2 regions of the Vibrio sp. 1978 genome follow, and region 1 is predicted to be linked to the other one. Evidence: predicted binding sites of a transcription regulator. Region 1 holds the regulator's gene; the other holds the start of a gene.
What was found. Region 1 encodes MetJ, which represses methionine synthesis genes. Its sites were predicted from a motif close to TTAGACNTNTANANGTCTAA; they were not measured.
Positions count from the first base shown of each region.

Region 1 (10,188 bases):
GATGTACCAGTATTCCACGATGATCAACATGGTACTGCTATTGTAACGGCAGCGGGTATGCTGAATGCAATCGAACTTCAAGGTAAGAAACTTGAAGATTCAACAATTGTTTGTCTTGGCGCTGGCGCTGCCGCTGTAGCGTGTATGGAGCTTCTGATCAAATGCGGTGCAATGCGCGAAAAAATCTACATGCTAGATCGCAAAGGTGTGATTCACACTCGTCGTGATGACCTTAATGAATATAAGCAGTTATTTGCGAACAATACAGATAAGCGCACACTAGAAGACGTAATTGAAGGTGCAGATCTGTTCCTAGGTGTATCTGGTCCAAACCTGTTGCCAGCGGAAGCGTTGAAGTTGATGGCTGATAAGCCAATCGTATTCGCATGTTCTAACCCGGATCCTGAAATCAAGCCGGAACTTGCTCACGCAGTTCGTGATGACTTGATCATGGGTACTGGCCGTAGTGATTATCCTAACCAAGTTAACAACGTATTGTGTTTCCCATTCATTTTCCGTGGTGCTCTTGATGTGCGTGCAAGTGAAATCAATGATGAAATGAAACTTGCAGCCGTTGAGGCGATTCGCGAGCTAGCAAAAGAGCCTGTACCTGAAGCCGTATTGAAGGCTGCCGGTGTTGATAAGCTAGAGTTTGGTGCGGACTATATTATTCCAAAACCAATGGATTCACGTTTGCTACCACGTGTTGCAAAAGCGGTTGCTCAGGCGGCGGTTAATTCAGGTGTAGCTCGTATCGAGATGCCTGAAAACTACATGGCAGAGTAATATATCTTTCAGATGTGATACACAAAAATGGGACGCTATTGCGTCCCATTTTTTATGTCATTCATTTGGCTCGAGGCAAGAGTTATTACCTGAAACCTCTTATCAGGCTTTTTTATTCTTCGTCGAATGACTCAAATTCGATGCCCATTTCCGTCATCAGCGCTTTTACTTCTGTTGGAATATCATCAGGACGGTCTTTACGAAGGTCTTCATCTGTCGGAAGTGGCTGACCTGTGTACGCGTGCAAAAATGCCTCGCATAGCAATTCACTATTGGTTGCATGGCGTAAGTTATTGATCTGACGGCGAGTACGCTCATCAGTTAGCACCTTTAAAACTTTTAGCGGGATAGAGACGGTAATTTTTTTTACTTGTTCGCTTTTTTTGCCGTGCTCTGCATATGGGCTAATGTATTCGCCATTCCAGTCAGCCATTGCACACCTTCATTTATGTAATCGGTTAAAAATAATTTAGGTGCTGATTTTAGCTGCATTTACCGCCATAAGCAAAGACATATAGACGTCTAGAAGTGTTGACGTCTCATTTTTTGACGAGTAAAGTGAACATAACAGCAAAGGAAGCGTGTTGATCACTTTATGTTACTCATTAGATATAGCGCATTCCTATTTAGAAGTCATTACCCGTGAAAGGATACACCCATGAGCACTCGCAAACCTGCGACCATTGCAGTACGCACTGGTATTGAATCAGACAGCCAATATCATGCTGTCGTTCCACCTATTTATCTTTCCACTAACTATGGTTTTCCTGCTTTTGGTGAAGTGCCCAAGTATGATTACACACGATCTGGTAATCCAAACCGCGGACTGTTGGAAAGTGCGCTATCTGAACTTGAGTCTGGAAAAGGAGCGGTTGTTACTAACTGCGGTACGTCGGCATTAAATTTATGGGTTTCCGCTTTTCTCGGCCCAGATGATCTCATTATTGCTCCTCACGATTGTTATGGTGGTACCTATCGTCTTTTTAATACCCGAGCTAACAAAGGCGATTTTAAGGTTCAGTTTGTCGATCAATCAGACGAACAGGCTTTAGATGCTGCATTGGCACAAAAACCAAAACTCATTTTGCTAGAAACTCCGTCAAACCCTCTGGTTCGCGTAGTGGATATTGCAGCTACTTGTGAAAAAGCGAAACAAGTCGGCGCGTTAGTTGCGGTGGACAATACCTTTTTGACACCCGTGTACCAAAAACCTTTAGAGCTAGGTGCGGATTTTGTTATCCACTCCACAACAAAGTACATCAACGGTCATTCGGACGTAATTGGTGGGGTAATCATCACCAACACAGAAGCGCATGCAGAAGAGCTTGCATGGTGGGGCAATTGTATTGGTGCAACGGGCACACCTTTCGATAGTTACATGACACTGCGAGGTATTCGTACGCTTGGTGCTCGTATGAAAGTACATGAAGAGAGCTCACAGCAGGTACTGGCTTACCTACAGAAACAAGCGTTAGTTAAAACTATCTATCATCCAAGCCTGCCGGAACATCCAGGTCATGACATCGCTAAAAAGCAGCAAACGGGCTTTGGCTCTATGTTGAGTTTTGAGTTTGCTGGTTCGTTTGAGCAGTTAAAGGTGTTTGTGAAAGAGCTCCAACTGTTTTCATTAGCTGAATCATTAGGTGGTGTAGAAAGTTTGATTTGCCACCCAGCATCCATGACGCACCGTGCAATGGGTGAGGAGGCGCTGGCGGAGGCTGGGGTCTCTCATCAACTATTGCGTTTGTCTGTCGGTTTGGAAGATGCACAAGACCTCATCACAGATTTAGAACAAGCGTTCGCTAAAGCTACCCAGTAATAGGAGACGATAACAATGACTGTACAACGTCAGCTGCATAAGTTTGGTGGCAGTAGCTTAGCAAACCCAGAATGCTACTTACGCGTTGTGGGTATTCTCAAGGAGTATTCGACAGAAAATGATCTTGTGGTCGTCTCAGCCGCAGGAAAAACCACTAACCGCTTGATTGAGTTTTTGGAAGGGTTAAATAAAGATGGCCGAATTGCGCATGAAGCGCTTCAAAGCTTAAGACAGTTTCAAACTGAGCTAATAGAAAGCTTGTTGGAGAGTGAAGCAAAAGAAGAGCTGTTAGCTTTATTACATGATGAGTTCAGTACTCTCTCGGAGCTGACTGCACCACTCACTAATGCGCAAAAAGCCGCGGTACTGGGGCACGGAGAAGTATGGTCTGCTCGCCTATTGGCCGCGTTATTATCTCAACGTTCTATCCCTGCGGTTGCACAAGATGCACGAGCGTTTTTACGTGCAGAAGCGGGAACTCAACCAGAGGTTGATCGCGCTCGTTCACACCCTTTAATTAAAGAGATCCTCGCGCAGCATAACCATAAACGTGTGGTAATTACTGGCTTTATGGCTCAGAACGAGGCAGGAGAAACCATCCTACTTGGTCGTAACGGCTCTGACTATTCTGCAACGGTCATAGGCGCGCTTGCTGAAGTCAGTACTGTCACGATTTGGAGTGATGTTGCTGGTGTCTATAGTGCTGATCCACGTTTGGTGTCTGACGCTTGTTTATTACCGTTACTTCGATTGGATGAAGCCAGTGAACTTGCTCGCTTAGCTGCCCCAGTGCTACACAGTCGTACGCTTCAGCCTGTGGCGCAAAGTACCATGGACCTTAATCTCAAGTGTAGCTATCTGCCAGAGTCGGGTTCTACTCGTATTGAGCGTGTATTGGCATCTGGTCGTGGCGCTAAAATTATTACTTCATTGGATGATGTTTTATTGGTGCAGTTGTCTTTCATGCATGGGCACGACTTCGAAAAAACACAGAGTGATGTATTACAAGCGTTGCAGCGCGCGCAATTAGAGCCATTGGCATTTGAAGCTCAATCCGATCAGCATACGCTACGCTTGGCTTACACCGCAGAAATCGCCGGTGGTGCATTGAAACACTTGCAAGAGCTTGCGGTAGAGGCAGAAATTAAGCTAAAAGAAGGTTACTCGCTCTTAGCTGCGGTAGGTGCAGGCGTTACGAAAAACGCCAATCATTGCTTTGGCTTTTATCAGAAGCTAAAGCACTCTCCGGTAGAATTTATCTCTGAAACAGACTCAGGGCTGAGCCTAGTCGCTGTTTTGCGCCGTACTGATACCGAGGCGTTGGTTCAAACGATTCATAGCCAGTTGTTCCAAGCGCAAAAACGCGTGGCAGTGGCTTTATGTGGCAAGGGTAATATTGGTTCTAGTTGGTTAAATTTATTTGCGACGCAAAAAAGTGAGCTCGAAAAACGTCATGGTATGAGCTTTGATCTTGTCGCGGTTGTGGATAGCCAAACCTATTGGTTCGATGAGCAAGGTATTGAGGCGGTGAGTGTTGCTGAACGATTTGATGATGAAAGCATAGCAAACAATGGGGATTGGCTGGCACGTTTGGGAGCGCTTAAAAGCTACGATGAAGCCGTCGTGCTTGATGTTACCGCGAGTAAAGATTTGGCTCAGCGCTACGTAGAAATCGCACAGCAAGGCATTCATTTGATTTCCGCCAACAAAGTGGCCGGTTCCGCAGATAGTCAGTACTACCATCAGGTTCAAGATGCATTCGCTAAAATTGGTCGTCATTGGCTATACAACGCAACGGTTGGTGCTGGGTTACCGATAAACCATACCGTGCGAGATCTTCGTGAAAGTGGGGATGAAATCGTCGCTCTATCGGGTATTTTCTCGGGGACGCTATCATGGCTGTTCCAACAGTTTGATGGTTCTGTGCCATTTAATGATTTAGTCGATCTTGCTTGGCAGCAAGGGTTAACCGAACCTGACCCTCGTTCTGATTTAGATGGCTCCGATGTAATGCGTAAGTTAGTCATCTTGGCTCGAGAATCGGGCCTAGATATAGAACCAGACAGCGTTAAAGTTGAGTCTTTGGTGCCAGAAGAATTAAGAGAACTGAGCTTAGATGATTTCTTCGATAATGGAGCGTTGTTGAGTGAAATACTTCAAGAGCGTCTGACAAAAGCACAGAGAAACGATCAAGTGCTTCGCTATGTGGCGCGTTTAGAAAAAAATGGTAAAGCAACGGTGGGAGTCGAAGCGTTATCTCGTGAGCACGCGCTCGCCAACTTATTGCCATGCGATAACATTTTTGCCATAGAGAGCAAGTGGTACAAAGATAACCCTCTGGTCATTCGAGGACCAGGCGCAGGCAGAGAAGTGACAGCCGGCGCTATTCAATCCGACCTCAACCGATTGGCTGGTTTATTTTAAAGTTGCGATTGACCTAAAAACCCTGGAATTAATCCAGGGTTTTTTATTCCCCTATCAGTGCCATACTGAAGTCATAACCCGTGCAAAATGGCGAGATGATGCTCAAGTAGAAACTTGAACTATCTTCATTATTAACTTGAGAAAAATTCATAATTACAAGGTTGACATTAAATCGTATTCAATACATTCTGTAGACATATAGACGTCTAAACGTCGATTTTAAGGGTTTGTTTTCGTGGCGGAGTGCCGCAGGGAGAGTAAGATGGGATATACGCACGCAGGCCATATCGACGCCTTGAACCAGAATATTGCTGAGTTATCAGATAACATCAATGTATCGTTTGAGTTTTTTCCGCCAAGCAGCGCTAAGATGGAAGAAACACTTTGGAATTCAGTGCACCGTCTTAAAACGCTTCAACCTAAATTTGTTTCTGTGACTTACGGTGCGAACTCCGGCGAGCGTGACAGAACACACTCCATCATTAAAGAAATTAAAGCAACAACCGGATTGGTTGCCGCTCCCCATCTCACTTGTATTGATGCGACTCGTGAAGAGTTGATTAATATTGCCGATGATTATTGGAACAATGGTATTGAAAATATCGTCGCTTTGCGTGGTGATATTCCTCCAGGTGGCGGTGCGCCTGATATGTATGCCTCGGATTTGGTTGAGCTGCTGAAATCACGCCACGATTTCGATATCTCCGTTGCAGCATTCCCTGAGGTTCACCCTGAAGCTAAAAGCGCACAGTCTGACTTATTGAACCTAAAACGTAAGGTAGATGCAGGTGCAAACCGTGCTATTACTCAGTTCTTTTTTGACGTTGAGTCTTACCTGCGATTCCGTGACCGTTGTGTAGCGGCAGGAATTGACGTAGAAATTGTGCCAGGAATTTTGCCTGTATCGAACTTTAAGCAAGCGTCTCGCTTTGCGGCACAGAACAACGTGAAAGTACCAGGATGGATGAGCAAACAATTCGATGGCTTGGATGATGATCCGGTGACTCGCCAGCTTGTAGGAGCTAGCCAAGCTATTGATATGGTGCGTGTACTGAGTCGTGAAGGAGTTAAGGATTTTCACTTCTACACACTAAACCGTGCAGAGATGACTTACGCGTTATGCCATACGTTGGGTGTTCGTCCTCGCGCAGTAGTCGGTGCGTAAATCTGGTTTCAAAAAGATAAAAGGCTTGCCAAGTGGCAAGCCTTTTTCGTTTTATCAAAGCAAAAGGAGTTTAACCAATCACTTCAAGTTCAGTTAGAACTTCTTCTGCCCAAGTGATCCAAGTTTCACGTAACAGAAGGTTACGGCGAAGCGTTAGACGTTCTAGGCGAGCTTGTTTATCTAAAGTTGACGGCGTTGCGTAGTAAGCCGCTTCAATTTCTTTGTAGTGAGAAACCAGTTTGCGAGACTCTTCAACTAGCTCGGCGAGTTGGTCACGGAATGGAGCCGCAGGTTGAACGGCACATGCCATCAATTTCGCTGAAAACTCATCACGAACTGTTGGGTGTGCAGTTGGTTGATCAAACCACTCTCCTAAAGCGCTGCGACCAGCGTCTGTAATGGAGTAAACCTTGCGGTCTGGTTTGCCTTCTTGGGGTTCTAATACGCAAGTAACCAGTTCTTTCTCAGCCATTTTGTTGAGTTCACGGTACACCTGTTGGTGGCTTGCTTTCCAGAAGTAACCGATGCTAGCAGAGAATTCTTTAGTGATATCGTAACCGGTTGCGTCGCGAGTGCTAAGAACAGTTAAGATTACGTGTGGTAATGACATGTCTTCAATCCAAATGGTCAATAAACTTGTAAACAAGCTACTTATACTTTCAGCTGCGCTCTTACTGGCACTTGAGTTTTTTAATGTATAAGTAGCACCAACAATGTTGGTCCTGTCACCTTAAAGCCGTTTATCACCTAGAGAGATGGGGAGTCCCATCAAGGCTGGAGCAGGTATGATTGGATTTATGAGCTCTCAGCAGGCAAGTAGTATATAAATAATAAGCATGAAGTGGAATAGTAGGACAAAATTACCCTAAAAAACTAACATAATAATCAATAGTGTTAACTTGTGGTTTTTTGTTCTTTTATTTTGGTGTTTTTTGGGTCTATTATGGTTTATTTGACTGCTTTTGTTTTGGTGAGATTATCCTGTGATAAAAAAAAGCTGAGCATTTGCCCAGCTTTTTATTAAAAATGAAATGATTAGCCTGTGTTACGCATACCAGCAGCAATACCAGCAATCGTCACCATCAACGCTTCTTCCAAGTTTGCAGAAGCTTCTTCGGTTTGACGCGTGCGGTATAGTAGCTCTGCTTGTAGCATATTCAATGGCTCAACGTAGATATTGCGTAAGCGAATCGACTCGAGTCCCCAAGGGTCATGCTGCATCAAGTTTTCGTTGTTCTCTACATTCAGTACCGCTTTGATGTCTTCTTGAAGCTGAGCACGAAGTTTTTCACCGAGTGGACGGAGCGACTCATCCACCAATCGCTCATCGTAGTAGCGAGAGATATCAATATTACACTTCGAGTACACCATCTCTAGCATGCCGAGACGAGTAGAGAAAAACGGCCATTCGCGGCACATCTCTTCGAGCAATGCTTGGTGGCCTTTATCGATCGAGTATTGAATCGCTTCACCTGCGCCTAGCCATGCAGGAAGTACCAAACGGTTTTGACTCCATGAGAAGATCCACGGGATTGCACGTAAGCTCTCTACTCCGCCCTTAGGGTTTCGTTTTGCAGGACGAGAACCAAGTGGCAACTTGCCGAGTTCGAGTTCTGGTGTTGCTTGGCGGAAGTAAGGCACGAAATCTGGCTCGCCACGAACCACATTTCGGTAAGACTCACAGCTTACTTCTGATAGCACTTCCATCAAGTCGCGCCATTCTTGTTTTGGCTCTGGTGGCGGTAACAAGTTGGCTTCCAGAATCGCACTTGCATATAGGTTAAAGCTGTTTACTGCGACATCTGGGAGTCCCAGTTTAAAGCGGATCATCTCGCCTTGCTCTGTTACACGTAAACCGCCTTTCAAGCTTTTTGGTGGTTGCGACAAAAGCGCAGCATGCGCAGGCGCACCACCGCGACCGACTGTGCCCCCACGACCATGGAATAGAGTTAGCTCAACGCCTTCTTCTTCAGCCACTTTAACTAACGATTCCATCGCATGATACTGAGCCCAACCTGCAGACATAACACCTGCATCTTTCGCTGAGTCAGAGTAACCAATCATGACCATCTGGTGGTTTTGGATAAAACCACGGTAAAGGTCAATCCCCATAAGCTGCTTGATGACCGATTCTGCGTTGTTCAAATCGTCTAGCGTTTCGAACAGAGGACACACATCCATGCGGTAAGGGCAACCAGCTTCTTGTAGCAGTAGATGAACGGCTAGTACGTCAGAGGCGGTACGTGCCATTGAAATAACGTAAGCGCCAAACGCTTCACGCGGTTGTGCTGCAACAATCTTACAGGTATCCAAAACCTCTTTGACGGGTTCAGACGGTTCCCAATCACGAGGGAGAAGCGGACGTTTAGATGCCAGCTCGTTAGTTAGAAAAGCAATCTTATCTTGCTCACTCCATTGTTCGTAATCACCAATACCTAAGTAGCGAGTTAGTTCAGACAAGACGTCTGAGTGACGCGTGCTCTCTTGGCGGATATCAAGACGTACAAGATGGATACCAAATGCTTTTACGCGGCGTAGTGTATCCAGTAGTGAGCCGTTGGCTATTACACCCATGCCACATTCGTTTAGTGACTGGTAGCAGGCATACAGCGGTTCCCAAAGTTGCTCGACTTTTTGCAGTGGTGCTTTAACGGCCAGTTTTTGACCGTGGATCTTAGCATCGAGAATATCTTTGGTTTCATTGAGCAGAGTGCGTAATTGCTTCAGGATCGCACGGTATGGTTCGTGCTGATCTTCGCCAGCAAGTTCACGGACTTGATCGTTTGAAACTGTCATAGACAGCTCGCTGATCAACTCGTTGATGTCATTGAGATAAAGATCGGCGGCTTTCCAACGAGACAATAGTAAGACTTCACGCGTAACGTTGTGAGTAACAAACGGGTTACCGTCACGGTCACCGCCCATCCAAGAGGAGAAGTGCACTGGGCGAGCATCAATGGGTAAACCTTCTCCAAGGTAAGATTTTAGACGGTCATTCATCTCACGTAGGAAGTCCGGTACTGCTTCCCATAGCGAGTTTTCAACGACCGCAAAGCCCCACTTTGCTTCATCCAACGGAGTAGGGCGTTGTTGTCGAATCACGTCTGAATGCCAGCCTTGGGCAATCAGTTGCTCTAGGCGGCGTTCGGTTTTTCTGCGCTCTTTAGAAGAAAGATCGCTTAGCTCCAACTTTGATAAGCACTCGTTTATCTTGACCAGTTTGTTGATCATCGTACGGCGCGTAATTTCTGTTGGGTGAGCCGTCAATACCAATTCAATATTTAGATCACGAACCGCTTGGGCAGTGTCCAGTTTGCTCACATCGTTTTGTACCAGTTTAGAAAACAGCGAGTTAATCGCGTCTGGTTCACAAATGTGCTCTTCACAATGGCGTGAAATCGTGTGGTATTGCTCAGCGATATTGGTGAGGTTTAGAAATTGGTTAAACGCGCGAGTAACGGGCGTTAGCTGCTCATCAGGTAGATGTTTGATTTCTTCGATCAAGCTGTCCCTGTCTGCTTGATTCCCTGCTTGAGCTGATTTGGATAATTTACGAATGGTTTCCACTTTCTCGAAGATTTCTTCGCCATGGGCATCGCGAATGGTGTTACCCAATAAGTGGCCTAACATGCGCACATTACTTTTGAGTGCGGCGTATTTCTCGTTCATTGTCGTCCTGCCTCGTAAAAAAACTACATCCATTGTCCTTGTTAAGACTCCAATCTAGCGAAAAGCACCAGTTATAGTCAAATAAAGCAGACTAAGTTTGCAATTATTCCGCTGTCTCCTGATTTAGAGCAAATTTACGGCAGCCATAGAGTAAGAAGTGAAAATTAATTACAAAATAACAAGTTAAATAAGTGTTAAGACTAGCGCTAAATTGTGAAGATAAAAAGATGCAGCTCAATCGAGCTGCACAGACTTTCGAGCTTAAACGCGTATTAACAGCAGTACTTGACCATCGCCTTTGAAAGCACATCAATTGTGGGGTCGA
Region 1 covers NZ_JAWPOP010000040.1:10,891-21,078, reverse strand. Annotated here, with positions in the region: gene R8N49_RS23335 (malic enzyme-like NAD(P)-binding protein) at 1-786, shown strand, start outside; gene metJ (met regulon transcriptional regulator MetJ) at 899-1,219, opposite strand; gene R8N49_RS23325 (O-succinylhomoserine (thiol)-lyase) at 1,445-2,605, shown strand; gene R8N49_RS23320 (bifunctional aspartate kinase/homoserine dehydrogenase II) at 2,621-5,029, shown strand; gene metF (methylenetetrahydrofolate reductase) at 5,292-6,194, shown strand; gene R8N49_RS23310 (PadR family transcriptional regulator) at 6,265-6,804, opposite strand; gene ppc (phosphoenolpyruvate carboxylase) at 7,230-9,863, opposite strand; gene argE (acetylornithine deacetylase) at 10,136-10,188, opposite strand, start outside.

Region 2 (10,188 bases), on a different contig from region 1:
AGCGCGTTTTTCTTTTACTTCTATTTGACGAATTATTTGGGTGGCTTCAAATCCATCCATTACGGGCATCATGCAGTCCATTAAAATTAGGCTGTATTGATTCTGTTGAAATTTCTCAACCGCTTCTTGTCCGTTTACAGCGACATCAAAGTCGAAGCCAGCTTTTGTGACGTGTAGCCCCGCGATTTTTTGATTGACCGTATTGTCATCAACGACCAAAATTTTCGGCAGAGATTTAACATGTTGCGCTGAAGTGCTCTCTTGTTGTGCGTGCGAGAAATTTGCCGCACAACTTTCAAGTGCTTTAATTAAGCGCTGCCCTAGTAGTGGCTGAGTGACCAAGGCGCTGATACTGTTTCTAAAGTCGAATTGTGGGCTATGAAGGTGCTTGATAAGGCAGACACGAATGTTTCGTTTACAAAGGCTTTCTATCTCATCGATATGCATCGCCGCTGCATTTGGTGATGCTTCTACATGAATAACGATAACGCGCTCGTTATCAATCCACGTTGGCAACGCACTTAAGGTATCTACTGACTGCGTTATATTGATGTTGAAAAAACTTAACTCGTTACGCAGTTTTTGTTCTAGTTGAGTACTGCTGCATACAATCCATATATCGTTGTGATTCAGAGCGTGATAAGCGTTAAACTCTTGCGTCACAACAGGAGCAGTTAGTTCAAAGAAGAAGCGACTGCCTTTACCTTTCTCGGATTCAAGTTGAATTTCTCCACCCATTAGCTCAACTAATTGCGTGCTAATGGCAAGCCCAAGTCCAGTTCCCCCAAATTGTCGGGTAGTAGAGTTATCCTCTTGGGCAAATGGAGCAAATATTTTCTTTTGCTGCTGGGCATCAATACCAATCCCAGAATCTTTAACGGAAAACTCGATGACCGCTTCACCATTTTTTATTTCGCGGGTGATGACCGATAGCTCAACACTGCCTTGTTCGGTAAATTTTACCGCGTTAGACATGAAGTTCATGACAACTTGGCGTATACGATGGTCATCCAACATTACGTGGTAAGGCGTGTTACGGCTAATGTTGACTTGCACATCGATGCCTTTTTCCTTTGCTTTCGGTGAAATGATAGAAGCAATGTCATAGATAGACTCTCGAACACAAGTTGAATGTGGGCTAATGAGCAACATCCCAGATTCAATTTTTGAGAAGTCTAGAACGTCATTAATTAAACTCAAAAGCAGTTGGGAGGAGGTTTCAATCGTGTCGACGTAATCGCGTTGTGTGGCAGTCAGGGAAGTATCGGATAAGACTTCAGAGATACCAATAACGCCATTTAGCGGCGTGCGGATCTCGTGGGACATGTTGGCCAAAAAGCTACTTTTGGCTTTACTCGCCTTAATTGCATCATCTTTTGCTTGTTCTGCATCTTCTTTAGCTTGTGTGAGCTTTAGTCTGGACAACATCCGCTCATCACTAAGCTTTTTTACCTCTCGAGCAAACTTACTCAGCTCGTCTTTACCCTTTATTAGTTGAGCAAGAGGTGAATTTTCAGTGTTACTTTGTTCATTGCTTTCGTTACTGAGAAATTTGAGGACTAGATTCAAGTTTCCAGTAACTTTTCGCACCAATCTTAGCGTTAAACTTACGACCAACAGCGTTAAAAGGCTCATCATTGCGATAAAGGTAAAGCGGTGCTGTGTCGTCGTGTTGATTGTCTTTGATATATCATCACTCAGCTGTTGTTCCATTTTGTCGTCAACACTTTGTAATAACGATAAGCGTTTGTTGAGTGCAGATAACCCCGCATCAATCTCATCCGGGGTTAATGATTTGAGTTGAGCTGGTTGCAATAAATAAGCACGAAACTCTTGGCTTTTGATAAAGACTTCACCCGTAAACGTCTCAATGAGCAGATCTACTTGTTGTTGATTGGCATTTAGCGTCACAAAACGCTCTAGAAATAGTTGTTGGTTCTGGATTAAAGATTGGATAGAAGCCTGTGTTGTGAGGTCGTACTCGTTATTTTCCTCTGAAGATCGAATCAAATATTCGCTTAATCTATGCTCTTCAGTGGACCAAAACATCAACCATTCAAGTTGCATCAAAGAAGAAAGGTGAGTGTTTGTTTCATAACTCACATTTCTAAAATAGACTTTGTCTAAGCTCATGAGGATTTCTTTGAACGTATCAGCGCGCCACTCTGCCGCATCTAACTTTTCTTCTTGATTTTGCGAAGAGAGCATCGAGAGGGTTGCTTCCTCAAAGCTTGTCAACTGGTTTAGTATCTCAGCGTTTTCACCGAATACTGGTGCAGCGGTGTCGCGTAACAATTGAGATATCTGCTGAGTTTTTAGTTGCTTATCTATTACATCAGGGTTATTCGGTAGGTGATAAAGCGAAGATACGCGGTCTATGTAGACAGAGAATAACTGTGCTTTTTGTAGTTCCTGAGCCTGGATAGAAAGGCTTTGTACATGTTTACCCGCGAGGACAAGCAACAATAAAATTGGCAGCAAAACCAACCCAAATAGCTTTTGTTTTACCGACAGGTTGTTCCAAGGAAAGGTTCCTACCACGCGCATTTCCATATCCAAGAAGTTGATATGAAAAGTGTAGTTTATTTATCTCAGATGTTAGATTTTAAGAGAAAATTCATATTAATGAGGTGGGGGAAGTGTGACCGATATTGCATTACGAGTACTAACGCGCTAAGCGGCAATAGTTAACAAAACGGCGTTCTAAGCAAAGTGATTGACGTTTTGAGCGCCACTCCCTCGTTGGTATTCAAATGCAATCAATTCCTCGGCAGGTACAGGTCTACCTAAGAAAAAACCTTGTACGATGTCACAGTGGAGAGACTCCATTCGTGTGAGTTGAGTTTGAGTTTCTACGCCTTCGGCTACTACTTTCATTCTTAGGTTGTGAGCCATGGATACAATCGCGCGAACTAATGAATCGTCTTGATCGCTTTTTCGGATTTGAGCGATAAATGAACGATCAATCTTGAGCCCGTCAAAAGCCATATGTTGTAGGTAGGCAAGGGCTGAATACCCCGTACCAAAGTCATCTAGCCAAACTTCCACTCCGATACTTTGTAGTTTTTTAAGCACATATTGAGCTTTCTCTGTATCATCAATAAAAAGTGACTCTGTCACTTCAACATGAATGGTTTGAGGGGCGACATCATGTCGTCGTAAATACTTAGAAAATAATTGACTTAAATCTTGGCGATAGATTTGTCTTGGGGACAAGTTTAGTGCGATGTGAAAATCAGTACCGAAATGTTCTGCCCACATTGCCCGCTGAGCAACTGCCGTCTCAATGATATGTTCTCCAAGCTCCAATATTAAATCACTTTGTTCTGCGATCGGGATAAACGATTCTGGACTGATATAACCTTTCTCGGGATGATTCCACCTAACCAATGCTTCGACCCCAATTAGGCGATAGGTTTTTAGATCAAATTGTGGTTGATACCACAGCTCGAATTGAGACAAGTCACGTACTGAACGACGCAGTTCTCGTTCTATGTATAAACGTTGTTTAATCGTTTCATCAAACGTGGAATCGTATATCGTCATAATGTCTTTACCGCGTCTTTTAGATTCCTGCGCCGCAAGAGAGGAAAGCTGTAAAAGAGACTCAGCGTTTGAACCAAATTCTGGATACACGGCAATTCCGAGGCTTGCCGTAATTTGAATATCGTTCTCTTCCAAACTAAAGGGAGAGAGTAGTTGGCGATGAATATCGTTCGCTTTTTCTCTAGCTTCATGATTGTCCGAGCACGGAAAGGCCAGTACAAATTCATCCGCACCTACTCGACTTACGATGGTAGAAAGGCGGTAAAGCGGCTTAAAATAACTCGGCAAACGGCCTTGAAGCTCTGAGGCAAGATGGCCTAGCAATTTATCCCCAATGTTATGTCCATAGTTATCGTTAATGTGCTTAAAGTCATCCAAGTCAATAAACACAACCGCGAGTGAGGGGGATTTGTGGTCAGTTATTTGCGTTTGAATATCAATGAGTAACTTTTCTCGGTTTGGCAGGGAAGTCAGAATATCGTGGTATGCCATGAACTCAACTCGGCTGGTGTATCGGTTCACTTTGTTTGACATTTTGTTGTACGCTGAAATAAGTTCTCCCACTTCATCTTTGCTTTGTATGTCGGTGACTGGCAGCGCTTGGGTATTTGACTCTGAAAATTGATCTTTTAGTTGCTTGAGTGGCTTAGTTAACGACCGCCCCAAAGCATAAGCGATGATGCTACCGAATAGAACGGATATCCCACTGATCGTTAGCAGCAAGTTAAACATCTTCTGTTTATCGTTTGAGGTAATCGCTTGGACTTGTTCAATGTTCTGTTCTTTCTCTTCCAGTAGGTGTATCAAGTTAAGCTCAAGATACACCGCCCCAAGAGTAATGTTTGATTGCTGAATCGGCGCTGCGATCTCCAACTGATGCTTGGAAAAGGAAACGAGAGTTCTAGATTCTTCTATTGCTTTCAAAATAAAAGGAGAGCGGTAATGAGGTTGGGCAAACATCCTTAGCTGAGTAGTGCCGTCGTGAAAGATTAGCCCTTCATTGTCAACAACATGTATTTTCGAGACATCTGGCTGGCTCAATGTTGCCTTAATTTGCTCATACGCTTGACTGATATTGTCTGTATAGAGTGGATCAAAAAGCTGTTTTGATAATAGCTCTGCATAAACCAACCCTTTTTGCTTAACGTAAGATTCTGTTTTTTCTTGAGAGTTGTTCGTGATTTGTTGAGTTAAGCTATTTGAATACGCATCGTAACCGTGCATGTATAACGCAAGATTTATCACCACAACAAACAAGACAACGAACATTGTCGAGCAAATGTATTTGGTTTCGAGTGAGAGCTTTTGAAACATCAATCCACCTTCGGTAATAAGTGAACTGACTTGCGCACTGTACTTAAGGAGGCTCGCATTTCTGGAGTAAGCGCGCTGAATTTTTTGGTGTTCTGAAACTTTTTAAGTGCGAGAGAGCCTTCGTGAGTTGTATCCATATCAAGCAGTATGGACGTGATTTTACGCTGTTGCTCTAGGCTCATGCTTGGAGAAGCGAGAATTAAATCCCTGGGTATTTCAACAGAACGAGAAAAAATCGCTAGTTTGTCTTTCATGTTTTCTGGCAAATCTTTGGGATTGTTCCAGTTGAAGTTACTGAATGCTCCTGCTGCAACTCTCTGTTTATATACCCATACAGATAGGTTGATTTCATTTGACTGAGCGAGTTGCTCATCAAGGAATAAATAACCAATACTGTCTTTGGCCGGTTTGTCATCAGGAGAGGGAAGGTATTGCAGTTTTTCTCCGTGATTCAGCAATGTAATCGCAGGTAGGTAATAGCTGCTGGTAGACGTGCGCTTTTCGAAAACAAGCGTTTTTCCGCGCAGGTCAGAAAGTGACTCAATGCCACTCTCTTTATTAGTAAAGAACACCGTATGATATTTTTGCAGGCCTTTTTTCCATCGTATAGCAAGAACTTGGCTATTAGACTCCTTTTCTAAGGTCATCGCATTAAAGGGGGTCGCCGTTGCAATTTGAACGGTGCCATTTTCAAGCGCAACCGCGAGCTGACGATAATTTTTAAATACCTTTACCACCCCTTTTGCGTAACCATATTCAGTCATATTTTCAGTTACATACTGAGTAAGGGGCGTCGCTTTTTTGATTTTGCTTTGGGCTTTATTGGACACAATGCCAAATGTGAATGTTTTCTCAATATTTTCTTGTGCACTGACAACAAAAGGTGAACTCAGCAAAGTGAGTAATAACAGAGTGCAGGCAGGTTTCATCCGGCTTCAACTTCCTTCTGGTGCATGTCAGTAATATTTAGTATTTATCAATGTGCCGAAATCAATCTTAAAAACAGTATGATGTACAAATTTCGTTGTGTGCGCACTTTTTATAATGTGACTTGGTCACTTATTCCGTTCAAATAGTACCGAATTTGACGTTTATGTACAGGATGAATGTATCACCGTGAGTCTGAATTCACTGGATTCTTGGTCAAGCGCTGTATTGGCTGTGAGCTAATGCGCCTTATGTATCGCTATTTTGTACTAAGAAAATTTTTCCAATTGTTTTTGATACTTTTTCTCGAGAGCTTCATTGCCTGCTGCACGTTCAAGTTGAATCATGAGTTGCAAAGAGGGCTTCTTCACGCCATACATTTGATTGAATCTCATTAATCGAATTCTAGCTTCAGTATAATCACCGCTATCAATTTCTATTTTAGCGAGTTGCAAAATCGATTTTGGTCTATGAGGGTCATGATCGATAGCTCTAGTAAAGTAGTATCTCGCTTTGTCTTTATCTTGTGATTTTAGCGCACAAAAAGCTGCATTCTCATAGCTTGCTGGAATAAGGTAGTAATAAGGCTGCTCAATGGCTCGATTAAACATCTGATCGGCTTTTTCGAAGTCACCTCGCTTGCAAAGAAAAGTACCGTAGTTATTGAGCACATTTCCGTTTTTAGTGTGTTGGCGTAGAGAGCGTTTATACATCTGTTCGGCTTTAATATCTTCACCAACCGTTTCGTAGTAGTGAGCCATAGATAATTGCGCGCGATAGTATTGAGGTGCGTGGTTTAAGGCTTGTTGTAAGTTATCATGCGCGCGAATCATGTTACCGCCGTCTAAATAACCTAAGCCAAGTGCGATACGTGATTCTGCCATTGCCACAGGATCGGCTTTAACGACAGGGCTTCCATCTTCTTTCACCGTCACGCAACCCACGAGTGCAAACTGAGACAATAATATTAGTGCACCGAGCTTTGCTGTTTTCATTCTTTATCCCTACATCCCTGAATCTTTCTGCATGATATGAATTACTTAGCAAAAACCTATTGAGGAAAAAACACTATGCGATCAGGTTTGCAAACTGTTATGAAAAAGCCGCCATATGGCGGCTTGGTTCACATATTACATTTCGGTAATGATGAGTGCTTTGTTTGCTTATTTTGAAGCTAATCGTCTTTAGTGAAAGCATCTTCACTGAAGTGATCGAGATCGTACGGTGTTTGCTGATAAACACAGTAGTTCAGCCAGTTTAAAAAGAGGAGGTGTCCATGGCTTCTCCAGCTTGCAATTGGTGGGTTATCTGGGTTGTTGTTTGGGTAATAGTTGACAGGAATAGCGGGCTCCATACCTTCGCTTAAATCTCGGATATATTCATTATGTAAGGTGTGAGAATCATACTCAGGGTGTCCTGTGACAAAGACATTGCGTTTGTCTTTTGTGGTGGCCAAGTACACACCTGCGACATCCGATGTCGCTAAAATGTCTAAGTCAGTATGCTCTTCTAGAAAGTGAGGCGAAAAATCTGCGTAACGCGAGTGAGGAGCCAAAAACGTGTCATCAAATCCGCGTAAGATAGGGTGAAACTGATGATGGATTTGATGATGATACACGCCTGAAAGTTTTTCTTTACGCGTTTTTTTAGGTAGATCGTAGAGTAGCTTTAACCCTGCTTGCGCAGCCCAGCAAACATAAAGAGTGGATGTCACATGATCTTTTGCCCACTCCATGATGGTTTTGAGATGATCCCAATAAATGACATCTTCAAATTGCACCAAACCTAATGGAGCCCCAGTAATGATCATGCCATCGAAGTTTTTATCTCGCACCATTTCAAATTGGCGATAAAACGTGTCTAAATGTTCAGTTGGCGTATTTTTACTCGGGCGGTTATCAATGCGCAGTAATTCGACGTTAACCTGTAGTGGGCTGTTTGAGAGTAGACGCAGAAACTGAGTTTCAGTCTCTATTTTTTTTGGCATCAGATTAAGGATCAGCACTCTTAAAGGACGTATTTCCTGACTCGCTGCACGCGTTTCACTCATCACGAAGATGTTTTCTGTCCTTAATACATCGGTAGCTGGTAATTGATCTGGAATTCTAATTGGCACGACTTTCTCTCCCTAAGTATAGTCAATCTAGACGTCTATACTTCTAAAGCTAACTTAATTAAGTTTAGATGTCGATACGAAATCCGACTTTTCAATCTACTCTTTACATTATGGTAAACCGTACTCGGGGTTGTCACACAATTGTGACTAAAGCAGAGTTTCTGATGAGATAGGTTTGAAACGCAGTGTGTACTATTTGCTGGTAATTATGCGATCACGTTAATATGTGAAGGTGACTTCGTAGTAAGGAAGTCTCAAATTAATGAGCCATACTAAAAACAATCAGCTCACCATTTTGCATTAATGTGCATATTTGGAAACATCGTCAGTGGAGGACATTATGTTCGGTATTTTCAAGAGAAAGACAAAGATTCAGGGCATCGCTCAAGAAGTTCCTTGCGTGCTACTGCATTCGTTTGGTGATAAAGACATTTATACGCCGGAAGAGATTGATCAAGCTCTTCAAAAGCTGGGTTATGATAAGAGCAAGGATATCAGTCATTATCAGTATGCGTATGGAATGTTTGCCGATGAAGCCTCTTACGAGCTCCTAGAACTAACGGATGAGCTAGGTAATTATGGTCATTTCCAACGTGAAGTAGGTAAGATGCTACTCAATACACCTGAGCCGATTGATATGCATATCTACTTTGAAATTTCTCGTCAGCACCAAAACGTCAGCCTTTCACCTGGTCATCAAAAAGTAAGCGAAAGTGATGGTGTGTAAACATCGTTAGTGGTATTCCATCGTGAGATGAGTTGGGTATAATGCGCGGCCTAATTATCCGGACATGTTGTCGGTTACATTTCTGTTGAGCGTTAATGCCTTATGTTCAAAATGCTTGTCTCTATGCCACCAATGTTGGCGCTGTCGATAGCGATTGTATGTGAAGTGATTGCCACTTCTTATATTCCCAAAACAGAGCAATTTACGAAAGTAATGCCGAGCACAGTCGTTTTGATTGGTTACGGCATCGCTTTCTTCTTGCTTTCCGTCACAGTGCAAACAATGCCTGTTGGGGTTGTTTATGCCATATGGAGTGGTGCTGGGATCGTTTTGGTTGCGACGGTTGGTTACTTTGTTTACGGACAGCGTCTAGACTTACCAGCCCTAGTTGGTGTTGGGTTTATCATCGCTGGTGTGTTGATCGTAAATTTATTATCCAAAACAGTAGGGCACGAATAACGCCACTCTACTTGTTAAGTGAATAAGAAGCCGCAGCGAGAAATTGCTGCGGCTTTTTAGTGCAAATTCAATCGCTAATGGCGAGTATTGATATGACGTCTTATTGTTGTATTCATAACGGTCGCATTATGTGATTGAAAAATAGACATTATTTAGCGCATTGAAAATACAAAGTTATGTTTCTTCAAACTTTAGGAAAGGGCAGTAGATAAATCACTCCGATAGATGTTAACGTGGCGACTCATCTTTACTGCTTTTTCATTCCCTACATATTTCTGCAAAGTTCTTATTGTGTAGTGTGTCGAAGAACCATAGAATCCGCGCGCTTTAATTTATGTTATTAGCGTTATCAATGATAAAAGTGCAGTCCATTATCATTGTTTTTATCACTTATAGATGGGCACATCTGACAATACTTACATGAACAAATACAAAAAGCCTGCATTCAAGGCCGAATTTCTTTTGCCTCGTTACTGGGGAACGTTAATTATCATTAGCGTGATGTACTTACTTAGCCTCCTTCCTTTTAAAGTTCAACTAGCTTTGGGACGCAACATTGGTCGTTTAGCTATGCGATTCATGAGAAAACGTCAAGTTACGATCAGACGCAATCTTGAGCTTTGCTTCCCTCATATGGAAAAATGCCAACGCGAAGCAATTCTAAAAGACAACATCGACAATACTGGCATCGCACTTTTTGAGACCGCAATGGCATGGTTTTGGTCAGATAAACGGGTAAACAAACACGTCACGATAAAAGGCATGGAGCATCTAGAGGCTTTAGAGAAGTCAGGCAAAGGTGCATTAATGTTGGCCGTACACTCAATGAATCTAGAGTTAGGTGCTCGAGCTTTTGGCATTAAAAAGTCTGGAACCGGTGTTTATCGCCCAAACAATAATCCGTGCTTTGATTATTTTCAGTATAAGGGACGCTCTCGCTCTAATCGTACACTGATTGATCGTAAAAACGTCAAAGCCATGCTTGAAGCACTTAAAGCGGGTGAGCGGGTTTGGTATGCACCGGACCACGATTATGGTAACCGACGCTCGACATTTGCACCGTTATTTGCCGTTAAAAATGCTTGTACTACGACAGGTA
Region 2 covers NZ_JAWPOP010000004.1:281,219-291,406, reverse strand. Annotated here, with positions in the region: gene R8N49_RS06510 (response regulator) at 1-2,547, opposite strand, end outside; gene R8N49_RS06505 (GGDEF domain-containing phosphodiesterase) at 2,704-4,860, opposite strand; gene R8N49_RS06500 (phosphate/phosphite/phosphonate ABC transporter substrate-binding protein) at 4,860-5,789, opposite strand; gene pilW (type IV pilus biogenesis/stability protein PilW) at 6,057-6,782, opposite strand; gene metA (homoserine O-acetyltransferase MetA) at 6,962-7,903, opposite strand; gene R8N49_RS06485 (hypothetical protein) at 8,244-8,630, shown strand; gene R8N49_RS06480 (DMT family transporter) at 8,754-9,089, shown strand; gene R8N49_RS06475 (LpxL/LpxP family Kdo(2)-lipid IV(A) lauroyl/palmitoleoyl acyltransferase) at 9,510-10,188, shown strand, end outside.
Region 2: metA (homoserine O-acetyltransferase MetA) is a predicted target of MetJ. The motif match lies at 7,931-7,950, and genes of this name have one in related genera.